2 regions of the Brevibacillus sp. YAE8 genome follow, and region 1 is predicted to be linked to the other one. Evidence: riboswitches for the same ligand, from Rfam matches in the RefSeq annotation. Region 1 holds a riboswitch; the other holds the start of a gene.

The links. Region 1 has a riboswitch for cobalamin ahead of AC27IT_RS25605 (ABC transporter substrate-binding protein). Riboswitches for the same ligand answer to the same signal wherever they lie in the genome.
Region 2: it holds a riboswitch for cobalamin, as region 1 does, so the genes downstream of both, AC27IT_RS11380 (energy-coupling factor ABC transporter permease) here and AC27IT_RS25605 (ABC transporter substrate-binding protein) in region 1, are expected to answer to the same signal.

The regions. Positions count from the first base shown of each region.
Region 1 is NZ_BAAIYG010000038.1:14,057-21,740, reverse strand. Features, by position in the region: gene AC27IT_RS25650 (hypothetical protein) at 1-274, shown strand, start outside; gene AC27IT_RS25645 (Ig-like domain-containing protein) at 334-810, shown strand; gene AC27IT_RS25640 (HAMP domain-containing methyl-accepting chemotaxis protein) at 969-2,675, shown strand; gene AC27IT_RS25635 (hypothetical protein) at 2,744-2,980, shown strand; gene AC27IT_RS25630 (hypothetical protein) at 2,956-3,258, shown strand; gene AC27IT_RS25625 (hypothetical protein) at 3,286-3,480, shown strand; gene AC27IT_RS25620 (DUF5680 domain-containing protein) at 3,677-4,150, shown strand; gene AC27IT_RS25615 (alpha/beta fold hydrolase) at 4,309-5,118, opposite strand; gene AC27IT_RS25610 (winged helix-turn-helix transcriptional regulator) at 5,227-5,610, shown strand; cobalamin riboswitch at 5,802-5,999, shown strand; gene AC27IT_RS25605 (ABC transporter substrate-binding protein) at 6,147-7,307, shown strand; gene AC27IT_RS25600 (FecCD family ABC transporter permease) at 7,312-7,684, shown strand, end outside.
Region 2 is NZ_BAAIYG010000006.1:17,929-25,612, reverse strand. Features, by position in the region: gene AC27IT_RS11400 (Ger(x)C family spore germination protein) at 1-674, opposite strand, end outside; gene AC27IT_RS11395 (spore germination protein) at 671-2,053, opposite strand; gene AC27IT_RS11390 (GerAB/ArcD/ProY family transporter) at 2,043-3,143, opposite strand; gene AC27IT_RS11385 (quinone-dependent dihydroorotate dehydrogenase) at 3,288-4,379, shown strand; cobalamin riboswitch at 4,534-4,730, shown strand; gene AC27IT_RS11380 (energy-coupling factor ABC transporter permease) at 4,877-5,641, shown strand; gene AC27IT_RS11375 (energy-coupling factor ABC transporter substrate-binding protein) at 5,638-5,922, shown strand; gene cbiQ (cobalt ECF transporter T component CbiQ) at 5,919-6,710, shown strand; gene AC27IT_RS11365 (energy-coupling factor ABC transporter ATP-binding protein) at 6,715-7,566, shown strand.

The DNA.
Region 1 (7,684 bases):
GGTAGACCGGCATGGAGAAGTAGCGGGCAACAGCGAACAACTGGGACAGGTCGCCGCCCTCCTGGATGAGTGGAGCCAGGAACTTGGAAGCAAGTCGGACTTGTTCGATCTCGAACGGCATATGCTGATCCAAGTCGCGGAAGCAGAGACGGATGGAGAGAGCGACGGCAATCAGCTCCGTTCGCTGCGTGCAGCAGCTATTTCCGCAGAGCCGACCGTCCGCCTTTCCGCAGAGCTGGTCGAGGCAATGGCCGAGCAACAATTCTGGCGATAGAAAAACGCGCGCTGAAGCTCGAACCGGAGGCAACGTATCAAATCCAGGTGACAGGCTATTTGACTAGCAGCCGCAAGCTGGATTTGACTGCGGCAGAAGATGGAACCACCTATACATCGAGCAAGCCGGAATGGATCGAGGTAAGCGAGGATGGCTTGGTCCGCGTCTTGCCAGAGGCAAAGCCGGGCAGCAAAGCGACCATCACGATTCAAAACGGGAGCAGCACAGCGAAGATGACGGTAACCGTCTATACGCTCGACAGCATCGCGGTGTCCCCGAAGCGTGATGTCGTCTATCCAGGGGAAAAATTGCAACTGAAGGTCAAAGGAAGCTATTCAGACCGGAGCGCGATTGATCTCACCAAGTCCAGTACGGGTACGACATATTCGCTCGATCAAGACGAATATGCGACAATCAGCGCGAACGGCTTGCTGGAAATCAGCCCGGATGCGCCTGACCAGGCCGCGATTACGGTGACGGTCGAAAATGGCAACGCCAGCACCACGTACACGGTCACAGTCAAACGTTCGAAATAACCGAGCAGTACAGGAGCCCGTCGGCAAACAGCCAAGCGGGCTCCTTTTTCTGTGCCAATGATTCAAAATCATGATTTGATACAATCTGCTCGTTTCAACGCATTTTCCAAAGGGTACATAGTACAAACAGAAAATGTTGAAAGTAGGAGAAAAATCAGATGAAACTCACAGTCGGAAAAAAGCTGTACGCAGCGTTTTTGGTGACGTTGTTGCTGATGGCGTCAGTCGGCGGGCTGGGCATTTATCAAATGAAAAATCTGAACGAAAAGGCAGTGGAGATCAATACGAGCTGGCTACCGGCCGTCGAAGATATCAATCATTTGAACTACTTGACGGAGCATGCCCGCGCTGTCCTGCTCAAGCATATTTTTTATCAAAGCAGAGAGGACAAGGAACCGCTGGAAAAGGAACTGGAGCAAGCCATGCAAGAGGTGAAAGCCGAGATCGCGTCCTACGAAAGCACGCTGGAAGAGGACGATGTGGAGGACAGGAAGATTTTCAATGCCTTCAAGAGCAACTGGGAAAAATACGAGCAAATTTATGAGCCGCTGCTTGCGGCTTCCCGCCTGAACGACACGGCAAGCATCCAGGCGGCGATCAAGGAAACGACGGTCTTGTTCACAGAGATGGACAACGATCTCAATGCTCTGGTCAAAATCAATCATGACGGAGCCAATCGGGAGAGCGAGGAAGCTGCCGCGATTTACGCCGAGGGGAGAACCGTCACGCTCGTGATGATGAGCGTTTCCCTTTTGCTGACCTTTGTGTTCGCGGCGGTAATCACAAACGGGATTCGCAAGCGGCTGCAAAAGCTCGCCCATCAGGTGAATGCGGTAGCGGAAGGCAATTTGCGGCTGGAAGCCCTCCCGGCAAAAGAAACGGACGAGATTGCAGAGCTGACCCGCGATTTCAACAACATGCTGGCGAAGCTGCGCGAGATTGTTTTCCAGGTGAACATGACCGCCCAGCAAGTCGCCGCCTCTTCGGAGCAACTGACAGCCAATGCCGAACAGTCGGCCAAGGCGGCCGAGCATATTGCCGTGGCGATTCAGGAGGTGGCGAGCGGCTCGGAGAAACAGGTGCAGGGCGTAGAAGAGAGCTTCCGCACCGTGGAAGAAATGTCTGGCGACTCCGAGCAGATTGCCGCCAAGGCCAACTCCGTGGCGGACATCTCGCTGCAAGCCTCCGAGCTGGCGCAGGCCGGAAACCAGTCTGTGCAAACGACCTCGAGCCAGATGAACGCGATTCATTCGACGATGAACGAGCTGGCCCACGTCGTAAAAGGATTGGGAGAGCGCTCCACAGAGATCGGGCAAATTATCGAAGTGATTACGGATATTGCGGATCGGACGAACCTGCTGGCGTTGAACGCGGCGATTGAGGCGTCCAGAGCCGGAGAAAGCGGGCGTGGCTTCGCGGTGGTCGCCGCAGAAGTGCGGAAACTGGCGGAGCAGTCGCAAGCCTCTGCCGAGCAGATCGCCCTGTTGATCCAGGCGATTCAGCAGGAGACGGCGAAGGCTGTCTCGACGATGGAAGCAGGCATGAAGGAAGTGCAGGAAGGCATGCATGTCGTGCAGCGCGCAGGGCAAACGTTCGAGCAAATTCAGCAGTCTGTACTGGAGGTGGCAGCGCAGATTCAGGAAGTCTCGGCCGCTTCCGGCCACCTCGCTACAGGTGCCGAGCGCGTCGTTCATGCGATCCAGTTGATTTCCGGCGTAGCGCAGACGGTGGCCGCAGGCACGCAAAATATTACGACTGCGGCCGAAGAACAGTTGGCGTCGATGGAGGATATTACTTCTTCGGCGGCAGCGCTCTCCAACATGGCCGAGGAGCTGCAATCATCCGTGCGCGTATTTAAGCTGTAGCGTCTGTCCTTTCCCTCCTGGAACAGATAGAATGGGAAGTATGGAGTCTTCTTGACTAGGAGGAAAACATGTATAAAGTTGGGGTTATCGGTCCTCATTCATCCGTCGAACGAATCATTCAGTTCGGAAAAGAATATGAACTGACGATGACATTCATGGGGTATTACCAGCATGAGTTTTTAAATAAGGTGAGCATCGACGAGATTACGACCTCCCATCTGGAACAGGCTCTGCAACAGATAGATATCCAGCCGCAGGAGATGTATGTGAAAACTTTGACGTGCATTCCAGCACGCAGGAGCTGATTGATTTTCACCTGGAGCTGTATAAAAGCGAGAAAACGAAAGGGGCCCTGACCTGCTTTGAGGCGGTCTATCTGGCGCTGACCGAAGCAGGGGTGCCGACCTACCGGATCGCGAGCACGGACATGGAAATTCGCCAGGCGCTGCGCATTCTCGCGGAAAAAATCCGTACCTTTTACTACAAGGACACGCAGATTGGCGTGCAACTGTGGAATTGGAGCAGTTTGAAAAAATTAGCGAGAAAGCGAAAAGCTTCTACCATTTGCAGTTGTTTGAGATGAAGGTCAAAGAAACGCTGTTGCGCTACTGTGAAAAGCTGGACTGCGATTGTCGCCATCGTGGGAGCGATCGGGATTTACTGCGAGGACAACCGGAAGGCGATCGAAGAGCTGACGCTGGAAGAATTGCAGCAGATCAGCCCGCACATCGAAGGCGATCTGTACGCGTTTATTGATTATCAAAACATCCTGAACAAAGGGATTAAAGTGGGATTGCTGCGCTAGCAGAAGGACGAAGGGCTGGCTTTTTCGCGCCGGGACGGGCAATCCAACGATGAAAAACTGCGAGAAGCAGGAAGGACAGCGAGCCACCCGATGAGGTGGCTTGCTTTTTGGGGAAATTGCAAGAAAATTTTTACAGGAAATCGCCCGCTTTTCTTGAACTGTATGTAGGAAACGAACCGAAAAAGAGGTGTTGGGAATGCGTGACCTTTTTTCCGTTGCCGACCTGGAAACGTTCATCGTGCAAGCCAAGCAGCACACTTATGTAGGGGGAGCCAAGCGGCTTTTGCCGTATCGGCTCGGGTCCAAGGACATTCAATACGTAAGCGGGGAGTGGGCCTATCACGACAGTTATTTGGGAGAGAGCGATTTTATCGGGCAAGAGGTTGTGTATTTCCGAAAAAGCCCGGTGTGGGCGATGAATTATTTTGGCTACATCACCAAGCCGGAGCGAATCGACGCGCATGCCGCGGGACTGATGATTAAGGCCAGCTTGTCGAACATGTACGCGGAGGGCCGTTTTTTGGGAGCATTCGAGCATGTGCAGGACGATTTGCGCTATGTCGATACGAATGAGGGCGATGCGACCTTTTTTCAGGGGAAAGAATTTATTTACCGCCAGGATGAGATTGTCTATGAATTGCTCTATCACGGCGGGGTGTTGAAAAAGTAGGAAGTGCGTAAGCGGCTGCGGTGCCTTTTTCGCCATGATCGTGAAGACGAAAAACGCCAACCTTAGCTGCTCGAAGCGATCCAGCAAAAAAGCTATGGAAGCCACCCGGAAAAGGTGGCTTTTTGAATGATGTGTTCATCATCAATCTGCGAGCCCGGTTATTTTGGGGGAAGCGCGCGGATTGCGCGGACAAAAGACACGATGGTGTCGATCAGTTCTGCCTCCTGCTCCCACAGCACCAGATGCCCCGAAGCGATTTCGTGGTAGCGCGCGTCAGGCAGGAGAGCGGCCAGTTCTCTGGTTTGTTCGACAGGCACCATGCGGTCGTAAGTCAAGCCGATGACTTGCGCCGGGGCGGTAACTTTGCCAAGCAAGGGCCGCAGGTTGATGCGAGTGTCAAGTTCAGCCTGTTTGCCAGTCCCTTCGGCAAGTGTCGCAGCCAAATTGGTTGTAAACTCGTGCAACTGTTCCACGGTTTGAAAGGAGCTGTAAAAGGTCGAGCTAAAGCCGGTATGGATGGCGAATTGGGCGAACAGCTCCCGATCTTGACGGAACAGCTTTTGCCACAGATCGAACTGGTAGGCGATGGCCGGATCGCTTTCTACCCAGCCCGCGATTGGCGTCACGGATTGGACCCGCTCGGGGTATTTGGCGGCGATGGCAGTCGCGATGACGGCACCGAGCGAATAGCCTACGACATGAAAGCGTGTAAAGCCTTCCTGCGTAACAGCTTGCACATTTTGCTCGATCAAATCGTCCAGCTCCAGCCGGTCGCGGGAATCTTGCGTTTTGCCCGAGCCGCTGTAATTGGGGGTGATGACGGTAAAGTCAGGTGCCAGAGTGTTTCTAAGATTGCCCCACGTGCCTTCGTAACTGCCTCCTGTGCCGTGAATCAATAGCACGGCAGGCCCGTTTCCTTCCACGGCATAGGCGACGTTTGCGGGACCGACTTGAACGTATTTTTCCATGGGCTCCTCCTCGAAATCGTGTTTTACAAAAGTGATCTTACCGAATGCACTATAAAAAAGTAAGTACGCACTTTTTCGTTGAATACTTACCAAAAGGGAAGTGAAACGATGGGGAACCAGCAGGTGATGTATCAAATAAACGGCAAGCAGTTTCAGTGTCCGATTGAGTTGTCGGTGTCCATTCTTGCCGGAAGGTGGAAAACGACGATCATTTGCCAGCTTTTGAAAGGGAAAAAACGGTACGGCGAGCTGAAGAAAGGCATCATCGGCGTGAATCACAAAATGCTCGCGGAACAGTTGCGGGAGCTGGAGGAGGCGGGGATTGTACGGCGCCATGTGTACCCGGTCGTTCCGCCAAAGGTGGAGTACGAACTGACAGAGCGGGGAGAAGCCCTGCGCCCTGCTATTGAATACTTGATTGCATGGGGAGAACAGTTTGGCACACCTGTGCCTGTGGCGGATGAAGACGATCCGCCTGCCCGTAGCTGCTGAGAGCAAGGAACGTTTGGGGCCGAACCGGACAGCGAATGCCGCGTGGCCCTATAGCCAGGAACAGGAGTAAGCCGTCCAGTTTGTGCGGCCTTGCCTCGCCTCGCTCCCAGTAGGAGCAGTGCAGAGTAGCCGATTTGTTTGAACAGTTGTCCCTGCCTTATGAAAATAATGGTATAATCAGCCGTGAATACATGAATAGCATGCAGCTAGGTGCCTTTGCGAGAGCAAGGGGTAACAGGGAATCGGGTGAAAATCCCGAGCGGTCCCGCCACTGTAAACGGGGAGTTCTCTTTCCTACATGTCACTCGGAGTAAAGCATGTCTGCCGGGGAAGACGAAAGAGCGCGATGAGCCGAAAGCCAGGAGACCTACCTAGTTTGCCACACCCGTAACCTTCGCGGAAAAGGAGAGGTGTAGGAAGAAGATGCGACAGCCTGAGTCTAGGCTAACTATGTCGACTGACAGCTTCTACACGTCTGCCTCGTCCGTTGGGACGGGGCTTTTCTATTCGATCAAAAGAAAAAAGGAGTGGAAATGATGCTGCAAAAGACAGGAAGAGGGGCCAAAGTATGGCTGGCAGGTCTGCTGGCTGTGTTGCTGGTGGCGACAGGATGCTCGGCTGCGCCAACTGCCCAACAGGCGGAGCAAACGGGGCAAGCAGGGCAATCTGCGCAAGCGCCTGCAGACGAGCTTACCTTCCAAGACTCTGCCGGGACCACGATCACGTTGAAGCTGCCAGTAGAGCGCGTGATCGTCCTCAACCGCAATACGGCAGAAGCGATCAAGCTCTTGGGAGCGGAACAGTACGTGCTGGCTACAGGCGACACGACGGTCAAAAACAACCCGTACCTCGGCTTTGACGGCAAGCCGGATGTGGGGGAAACCAAACAGATCAATCTGGAGCAGGTTATCAGCCTGAAGCCGCAGGTCGTCTTTGCGTACACGAACCGTCCGGACAAAACGCTGGAAGAAAAGCTGGAGCCAGCCGGAATCAAAGTCGTGCGGATCAACAACTACTTGCCAGAGCAGATGGACGAGGAACTGAAGCTGCTCGGTAAAATTTTTGACAAATCGGACAAGGCTGACGAATTTCTCGCCTGGAAGCATTCGATTGAAAAGCTGTTGGCCGACCGTGTGGCAGGCATCAAGGAGGAAGACAAAAAGCAGGTGCTCGCCCTGTCAGCCGGATTTCTCCATACAAACGGAGGCTACCGGGTTTTCCCCAGCCAGTCCATCGAAGGGAAGCCCGGCGTAGGGGAAGGCTACGCGACCATTTTGGCTGGCGGAAAAGACGCCGCCGATCTGCAGTGGGACCCGGCGGAAGCTTCGACGACGATCATGGTCGACGAAGAATACGTGCTCAAGCGCAATCCGGAGGTCATTACGCTGCACGGCACGTGGCTGGGCGGTTACAACGTGCAGGATAGGAAGCCGTTTGAAGACGCGCTGCGTCATATCATGAGCACGACTTCTGTTTCGCGCCTCAAGGCGGGGCAGACGAAAGACATTTACTTTTTCTACACCAACTTTGTCGGCTCGGACAAGCGGTATATCGGCAATCTCCAGTTGGCCAAATATTTGTATCCGGATAAATTCCAGGATATCGAGCCGGAGCAGTATGCGAAGGAGTATTTTGAAAAATGGTTAGGCGTGCCGTACCAAGGCATTTGGCACTATTCGTTCAAGGATGTTCAGTAGCCGTATGCAGCCAGTGGACCAGCTTGTAGAACGGCCGATCCATGCGATCTATCAAGGCAGCGTCAAAAGCAAGCTGGGGATGCTCGCAACCCTCTTGCTCCTGCTGGCGCTATCCACCCTGTATGCGATCAGTCAGGGAGCGGTAAAAGTGCCGCTGCCTGAGCTGCTGGCGATTTTGGCCGGGCAGCCTGCCGATGAAATGACGGCCTACATCGTGTTCGAAATCCGGCTGCCGCGCATGGTCATGGCGATCATCACGGGGATTTCGCTGGCGTGTGCCGGAGCGATCATGCAGGCGATTTTGCGCAATCCGCTGGCAGACCCGTTTACGCTCGGCGTATCGAGCGGAGCCGCTTTTGGAGCCGCATTGGCCATCG
Region 2 (7,684 bases), on a different contig from region 1:
CCGCGGTGGAGCGCGTGTACCCCGTCTATGGTCAGCCGCGAAACATAGTGGTTGTTTTCTTTCCAGGAACGCTCGTAGATCGTGATGTTGGGCAGCAGCACCGTGTTCGATGGTTCCCAGAAATTGGAGATGAATCGGTAAAACTGCATCGGCTCGATAAAGGAGCGCTGCTCGTAGACGTCCTTTGGCTGATGCAAGAGGGACGTAAGCGGGGAGAAGCCGGAAAGGGAATGGTTGCCAAGCACCTTGTCGATCGGCTCCCGCGTCCCGAACACCCATTTTGTATAGCGAATCAAGCCGTAGCGGTTCAAAATGTCATGCGTCGAAATAATGCCTTTTTGCAAGATGCGCTCGTGAACAACGAGGGACGACACAAACCCGAGAAACAGCGGAATCTGCGAGTTTTTTTGCAGATTGTCAAACGCGGTCATCAGCGTCTTGCCTCTTCCGATGGAAATCGTGGCGGGAGGCGATTTCGGGGTGGCGCTCGTCTCCTGTTTGGCTACGCTTGCGAGGTCGACCGACTGGGCGTAAAGGACGTATTCGTTGTTGATAAAGTCAACGCCGAACGCGGACAAATAGCTCAAATCCTGAATCGATTTCTGGTCCCAGCAGCCGCTGAGGAGCGTGGTGGCCAAGAGCAGCAGCGCACAGGCGATTCGGGCGGCCTTCATTTGGCACCTCCGTTCCGCATCGGTTTTTTTCGGAAAAAGTAGATCAGCGGCCGGAACAAGACAAGGTGCAGATCAGAGAGCACGTTCGACGAGCCCATCAACAAGTATGGTCTGCCGAACGAGGTCAAGGTGGACAAGTAATAAATAATCGCGATCATGCCAATGACGAACCCGTACATGCCGATCGTGGAGGACAGGATGAACACAATGAAGCGGGCGACCGTAACCGCGCCGCTGAGCGCCTGGTTGACCAGCGTGAAGGATGCGACGACAGTCAAGGAGCCTACGAACAGCATCGAGGGCGAAGTCAGTCCCGCGCGAATGGAAGCGTCCCCGATAATCAGCGCGCCGACAAGCGCCAGCGTCTGACCGACGTTTTTCGGCAGACGGGCTCCGGCCTCGCGCAGAAATTCAAAGATGAACAAAATCATGAACAGCTCCATGGGCGCGGAAAAAGGCAAGCCTTTTCGCCCTTGGGTGACAGTGGCGAGCAGTTGAAACGGGAACTGCTCCACGTTGTAGGCGGACAGGGCAATCCAAAACCCCGGGAGAAACGCTGCGATCCAAAACCCGCCGAGGCGCAGCAAGCGCTCCAGCCAGACGTAAACGATCGGATACTGGTCGTCCTCGGGAGATTTAATCAGCTCCAGCAGCGAGACGGGAGCAATCAGCGCCAGAGGCGAGCCGTCGACCATCACGATTACTTTTCCTTGCAGCAGCATGTAAATGGCGAAGTCGGGCCGCCCTGTGTAATCTACCAGAGGAAACAAGGAATTGCGGTTGTCGCTCAGCATTTTTTCCAAAAGAGCGCTGTTCAATATTTTTTTGTTGTCGCAGAAGAGCAGCCGGTCGCGCATCATCTCCACCAGGTCAGGCGGTGCGCTGTCGGTCATGTACATCAGCGCAATTCGGCTGCGAGAGCGTGTGCCGAGAATGAACGGCTCATAGGCGAGCGTGATCGTGCGCAGCCGCTTGCGGATGAGTGCCACATTGGTAGACAAGTCTTCCACGAAGCCGTCCCGCGGCCCTTTGATCGAAATCTCCGTGTTGGCTTCTTCCGTGCCCCGCTGCGGACGGTTGGAAATGTCCCAGGCAAAAGGCGGCGACCCGTTCAAAAAGATGAGCAAATCTCCCGAGAAGAGCCGCTCCGTCCACAGCTCAGGATTGGTGTAGAGCGGAATCAGCGGGAGCGAACGCAAGTCTCCGGCGGTCAGGCAGCGTTCCAATTGCGGCAAAGCCGTCTCTTGCAAATGCCGTACGTCGGCCAGACCTTCGCAGTACAGCATGAGAACCGACTGATCGTTGGGGGTGACTGTCCGCAAAAAGATGACATCCGCGCAATGCGTGAATTTTTCTCGCAGCTCTTCTTCAAGGGTCATGGCTCACATCCTCCAATCCGGTTGGTTTGCGCAGCGACAGCAGGAACAAGACGAGCGTGACAGCTACCATAACCAGCAAATAAAGCGGATAGTAAATCTTCGACAGAAACGTGACGAACTGCATGTCGTTGTAGGGGAGGCTGGTGAGAACGATCATGCTGGCGCCGAGGGCGAGCATGACGTACTTGCGCTGCTTTTTCGTTTTCAGGACCAGCAGCTCCCCGAGCAGCAGCAGGCAAAGCGTAATGCGGATAAACGAGCCGGACAGCCATTGAAAGATGGAAAAAAACTCCATGTTTTCGATGTCTTTTCCGATCGTCAAAAGCCGCCATTGTTCAAAGGCAGGAAAGCGCTGGCGCATCGACTCCACAGGCCCGAACTCGGCGATGGCTCCCGTCAGCGGGCTGAGCGTCAGGACCAAGGTAATGGCAATCATGACGATGTAGTGGATGAGCCGCAGCGGTTTGCGCACGTGATGCTGCAGCAACAGCAGCAGGAACAGCTCGGTAAAGCCACCCCCGACAAAAACCATGGCGTGCACGGTAGGGGCAATTCCGTTCTGGAACAGCGGCAAGAGCTGAGAGTAGTCTTTTTTCGGTACGTTGCCGAATGCGACGAACATGCCAAGCAAGGAGACAATGGGCAGCAATATGCCCGAAGTAATGCCGACTGAGGCAATGCCGCCGTAGGATGCGAGAACGCACAAGATCATCAGGGCAAGCGCAGTCACCCACTCGGGCGTCTGCGGCAAATAGTTGACGGTTGTCCACGTTTGGGTATCAACCAGATTGACGAGTGCCATCATGTACAGGCAGAGCATGATGGGGATGAGCAGCAGGAAGCGGACGGCTTTTCCGGACCGGAGCAAGAGCCAGTGGGACAACGACTGCTGTCCGATGCGGCTGTTGATGAAATAGAGCGCGTACGCCCAAACACAAAAGGGGATCATGCCAAAGATGACACTCAGCCAGGCATCGCGCCCGGCTTTGCTGAGCAGCAGGGGGATAAGGGTGACATGATTGGTGATTCCGATCGACAGCATCATCACCATGATCGCTTGGCCAATCCCGATTTTTCCGTCTGCTTTCATGAACCAACGTCCCCCCGACTTGGTGGTTTTGTTATGGTTTGTTTGCCCGGCTGGAAATATGTATCGCGTATAAAGGTTAGCCCACGATAAATAAAGTGTGGTATTCTACAATGAGGTAAAAATGGAGTAAGGAGTGCAGCCGGGATGTATAAGCTCATTAGAAAATATCTGTTCCAGATGGATACGGAAGAGATTCATGAAAGAACGGTTGGTGCCCTGAAGCTGGTGGAAGATTCTGCTCCGGGAAAAAGCTTGCTGCGAATGATGTTTCAGGTGAAGGACGAGCGTCTTGCCACAAAGCTGTGGGGAATGACGTTTCCCAATCCGGTAGGGCTCGCCGCCGGTTTTGACAAAAATGCCGAAGTGTATCATGCACTGGGTGCGCTCGGGTTCGGGTTCGTGGAAGTCGGGACATTGACCCCGCAAGGACAGCCGGGCAATCCGCGGCCGCGCCTGTTTCGCCTGCCTGAGCACGAGGCGATCATCAACCGGATGGGCTTCAACAACCACGGTGCTTATTTGGCTTCGCAGCATCTGGTTGATTACGCGTATTCCGATGTTCCGATCGGGATCAACATTGGCAAAAACAAAGTCACTCCCAATGAGGAAGCGGCTTCTGACTATATCAAATGCCTGGACATGCTCTATTCGTACGGCCATTATTTCGTCATTAATATCAGCTCTCCGAATACGCCCAATCTTCGCGATTTGCAGGAAACCGAGAGCATGCGGCTGCTGGTGCGGGCGGTGCGCGAAAAAGCGGCGGAAATGGAAGTGCGCGGCATTCAGAAAAAGCCGATTCTGCTCAAAGTAGCCCCCGACATGTCCGACGAGCACATGCGCGATGTCGTGCAAGGAGCGGTGGAAGAGGGCATTTCCGGCATTATTGCCACCAATACGACCTTGTCGCGTGAAGCCGTTCAAGGGCATCACTATGCCGAGGAAGCGGGAGGACTGAGCGGAAAACCGCTGACAGAGCGTTCGACTGCCTGGGTAAAAGAAATTTACCAGGAAGTGGGCGACAAGGTGCCGATCATTGGCGTAGGGGGCATTTTCACGGGGGAAGATGCGTACGCGAAAATCCGGGCGGGCGCAAGTCTCGTGCAAGTGTACACCGGAATGATTTATCAAGGCCCGGGCATCTCCAAGCAAATCAACAAAAAGCTTTTGCAACTGTTGAAGCGCGACGGCTTTTCCCACATCAGCGAAGCGGTCGGCGTGGACGCCAGGTCGTAAGCATAAAAAAGAAGCGGATGCAACAAAGACCGATGACTCCCGGAATGGCGGGGCATCGGTTTTTTTACGCAGTTATACTCCGCTGATTATATTCTTCCGCTTTTTCCCTTGATTCTGTATAATAATGTGGGACAAGCAAGAACTATCTAACAATTGCATATCGTCGGCGATAGGTGCCTTTATGTGCAAGCCGCATAAAGGGTAACAGGGAATCGGGTGAAAGTCCCGAGCGGTCCCGCCACTGTAATCAGGGAGTTCTCTTTGAGATAGAGCCACTCATATTCATATGGGGAAGGACAAAGAGCGCGATGAGCTGAAAGCCAGGAGACCTACCTACTTGCCACACCCAGGAATACCTTCGCGGAAAGGAGCGGTGAATACGAAGCAATAGGACTGTGCCAACGGTCTGTTGTTTTTGTGCGCATACCTCGTCTGCTAGCGGATGAGGTTTTTTTGTTGGTGAAAAAAGAAAGAACAGCAAAGGAGGAGGAAATGTCTTGAATCGATCCCGTTTCGTTTCGACCTGTCTGTTGATTGCAGGCTTTGTCCTTTATTTTCTCGTAAATGAACCGCAGACGTCCCACGCGATGCACATCATGGAAGGGTATTTGCCGCTGGGCTGGGCGCTGTTTTGGTGGGTAGTATTTATTCCATTTTTTATTCTCGGCATTCGTTCCTTGAACAAAATCGTCAAGGAGCATCCGCAAATGAAGCTGCTGATCGGCGTATCCGGCGCGTTTGCCTTTGTGTTGTCCGCGCTGAAAATTCCTTCGGTGACGGGCAGCAGCTCGCACCCGACGGGAACCGGGCTTGGCGCGATCATGTTTGGCCCGTGGGTCATGTCCGTGCTCGGCAGCCTGGTGCTGCTGTTCCAGGCGCTGCTTTTGGCGCATGGAGGGCTGACGACGCTTGGAGCCAATGCGGTGTCCATGGCAGTAGTAGGGCCGATGGTAGCTTACGGCGTCTATCGCCTGATCGTGCGCGGAAACGGCGGACAGCGTTTGGCCGTATTCGCTGCTGCTGCGCTCGCAGACTTGGCTACTTATGTCGTGACCTCCGTGCAGTTGGCTTTGGCTTTCCCGGCTGAATCCGGCGGCGTTATGGCATCGTTCGCGAAATTCGCAGGAATTTTTGCCATCACCCAAGTTCCGTTGGCGATCAGCGAAGGGCTTTTGACCGTGCTCGTCTGGAACTGGCTGCAGTCTTACAATGCAAAAGAGCTGGCGCAACTTCGCCTGCTGAAACGGGAGGAATCGCTGTGAAAAAAGGGATGAACTGGCTGCTGCTCCTGGGCGTAGTCTTGCTGGCGGTTGTGCCGTTGCTGTTGGTGCAGGATTCGGAGTTTGGGGGAGCAGATGGAGCGGCTGAGGAAGCGATCAAGGAAATCGCCCCTGCTTACGAGCCGTGGTTCGAGCCGCTGCTTGAACCGCCAGGCGGCGAGACAGAGAGCTTGCTGTTCGCGGTGCAAGCGGCGCTCGGGGCGGGCGTTGTCGGCTATGCCGTGGGATTGTACAAGGGCCGGCTGGATAAGCATAAAAAATGAATTGGCAGCAGCTTGATTCGCTTTCCTATCAAAACCGGCTGCGATTTTTGCCGCCTGAGCACAAGCTCCTGTTTGCGGGCGTGCTGATTTTGCTCGTTTTGACGGGACATGAATGGTTGCAGATGGCGATTTGTCTATGGATGGGAGTATGGGTAATGGTGTATGCCCGTATTCCCGTCCGTTTCTATTTCGGATTTTTCATCTTGTCCCTGTCGTTTTTTGTCCTGGGGCTTCCGGCGCTGTTGCTGGAAGCAGTAAGAGCGGATGCAGGGGCGGTCGTCCAGGCAGTTGCGGCGTGGAAGATCGGGCCGTATCTGGTCTACGTTCCGGCAAGCGCGCTCGACAAGGTGTGGCTGCTTTTTTGGCGGACGATGGCCAGCCTCGCCTGCTTTGCTTTTGTCTTGTTTACCGTGCCGTTTGCCGAGATTTTGCAAGTGCTGCGCAAGCTGAAACTTCCGGTCATCGTGACGGATTTGCTCATGATTATGTACAGTTTTATTTTCGTGCTGCTCGGCGTCTCTCATCAACTGTGGATTGCCCAGCGCGCGCGCGGAGGCCATCGCGGGTTCCGGGCGATGCTGCGGGATGCGAGCGGACTGGCCGCGCAGTTGTTCGTCAGGTCCATGCGCAAGTACGATGCGCTGTACAAAGGGATGGCAGCGAGAGGCTTCGGGGAAAGCCTGCAGGTGCTTTCCTTGCACACTCATTCTCGCTCCGGCCGATATGAAGCAGAGTCAATCGCAGGCTGTATTTTGCTGATTTTGCTGGAGTGGTGGACAGGAGGGTAATGCTTTGACATCATGGCTGTTGGAATTTGTTGATTTGCACTACGCCTATCCAGGCGGCCGTGGCCCTGTCCTGAAAGGGTTGTCCCTGGGCATTCCGGAGGGGAAAAAATGCGCCTTGCTCGGGCGAAACGGCTGCGGCAAGTCCACCTTGTTTTTGCACGGGAACGGCATCATCCAGCCGCAGCAAGGGCAAGTGCTGTGGCGAGGAACGCCCCTCAGCTACAAACGCGCTGCCTTGCAAGAGATGACGCAAAAAGTCGGGCTGGTCTTCCAGGACCCGGAGCATCAGTTGATCGCCAGCACGGTCGCCGAGGATATTTCCTACGGGCTGTGCAACCGGAACTTGCCCGCCGACGTAATCCGCGAGAAAGTGCGGGCTGTCCTGGACGCGTTTGGCATGACAGAGCTGGCGGACGTTCCGATTCACCACCTCAGCCTGGGACAAAAGCGGCGTCTCGCCCTTGCCGGGGTCATGGTGCTTGCGCCGGAGCTGCTGCTGTTGGATGAGCCTACGGCCTACCTCGACCGTTACCAGACCAAAAATTTGCTGCGCGAGCTGGATGCCATTCACCAAAACGGCACGACCGTGCTGATGGCGACCCACGATATGGACATCGCTTTCGAATGGGCGGAGTGGATTTGCGTCATGGATGAAGGCCGGCTGATTTTTGCCGGAGAGCCCCAGGAGGCGCTGGCGCGAAGAGAAATGCTGGAAAGCCTGCATTTGGGCATGCCGCTGATCGCCGAGCTGTGGGAAGCGTTGCCGCCTGAATGGAGGCGGGAGGCGGGCGAACGGATTCCGTGTTCGCTGGAGGAATTAAAAACACGGCTGGCCGGACAGGTGATGGTCCGGTAGATAAGGTACAGGCAAGCGGTCGTCTCGGCGGCCGCTTTTTTGCGTGCCAAACGTCGCGCGGTTTTGGGCATAAGGAAGGGGGGCGGCTGCTGAGCCTGTGGTCGGTTTGACGTTTTGG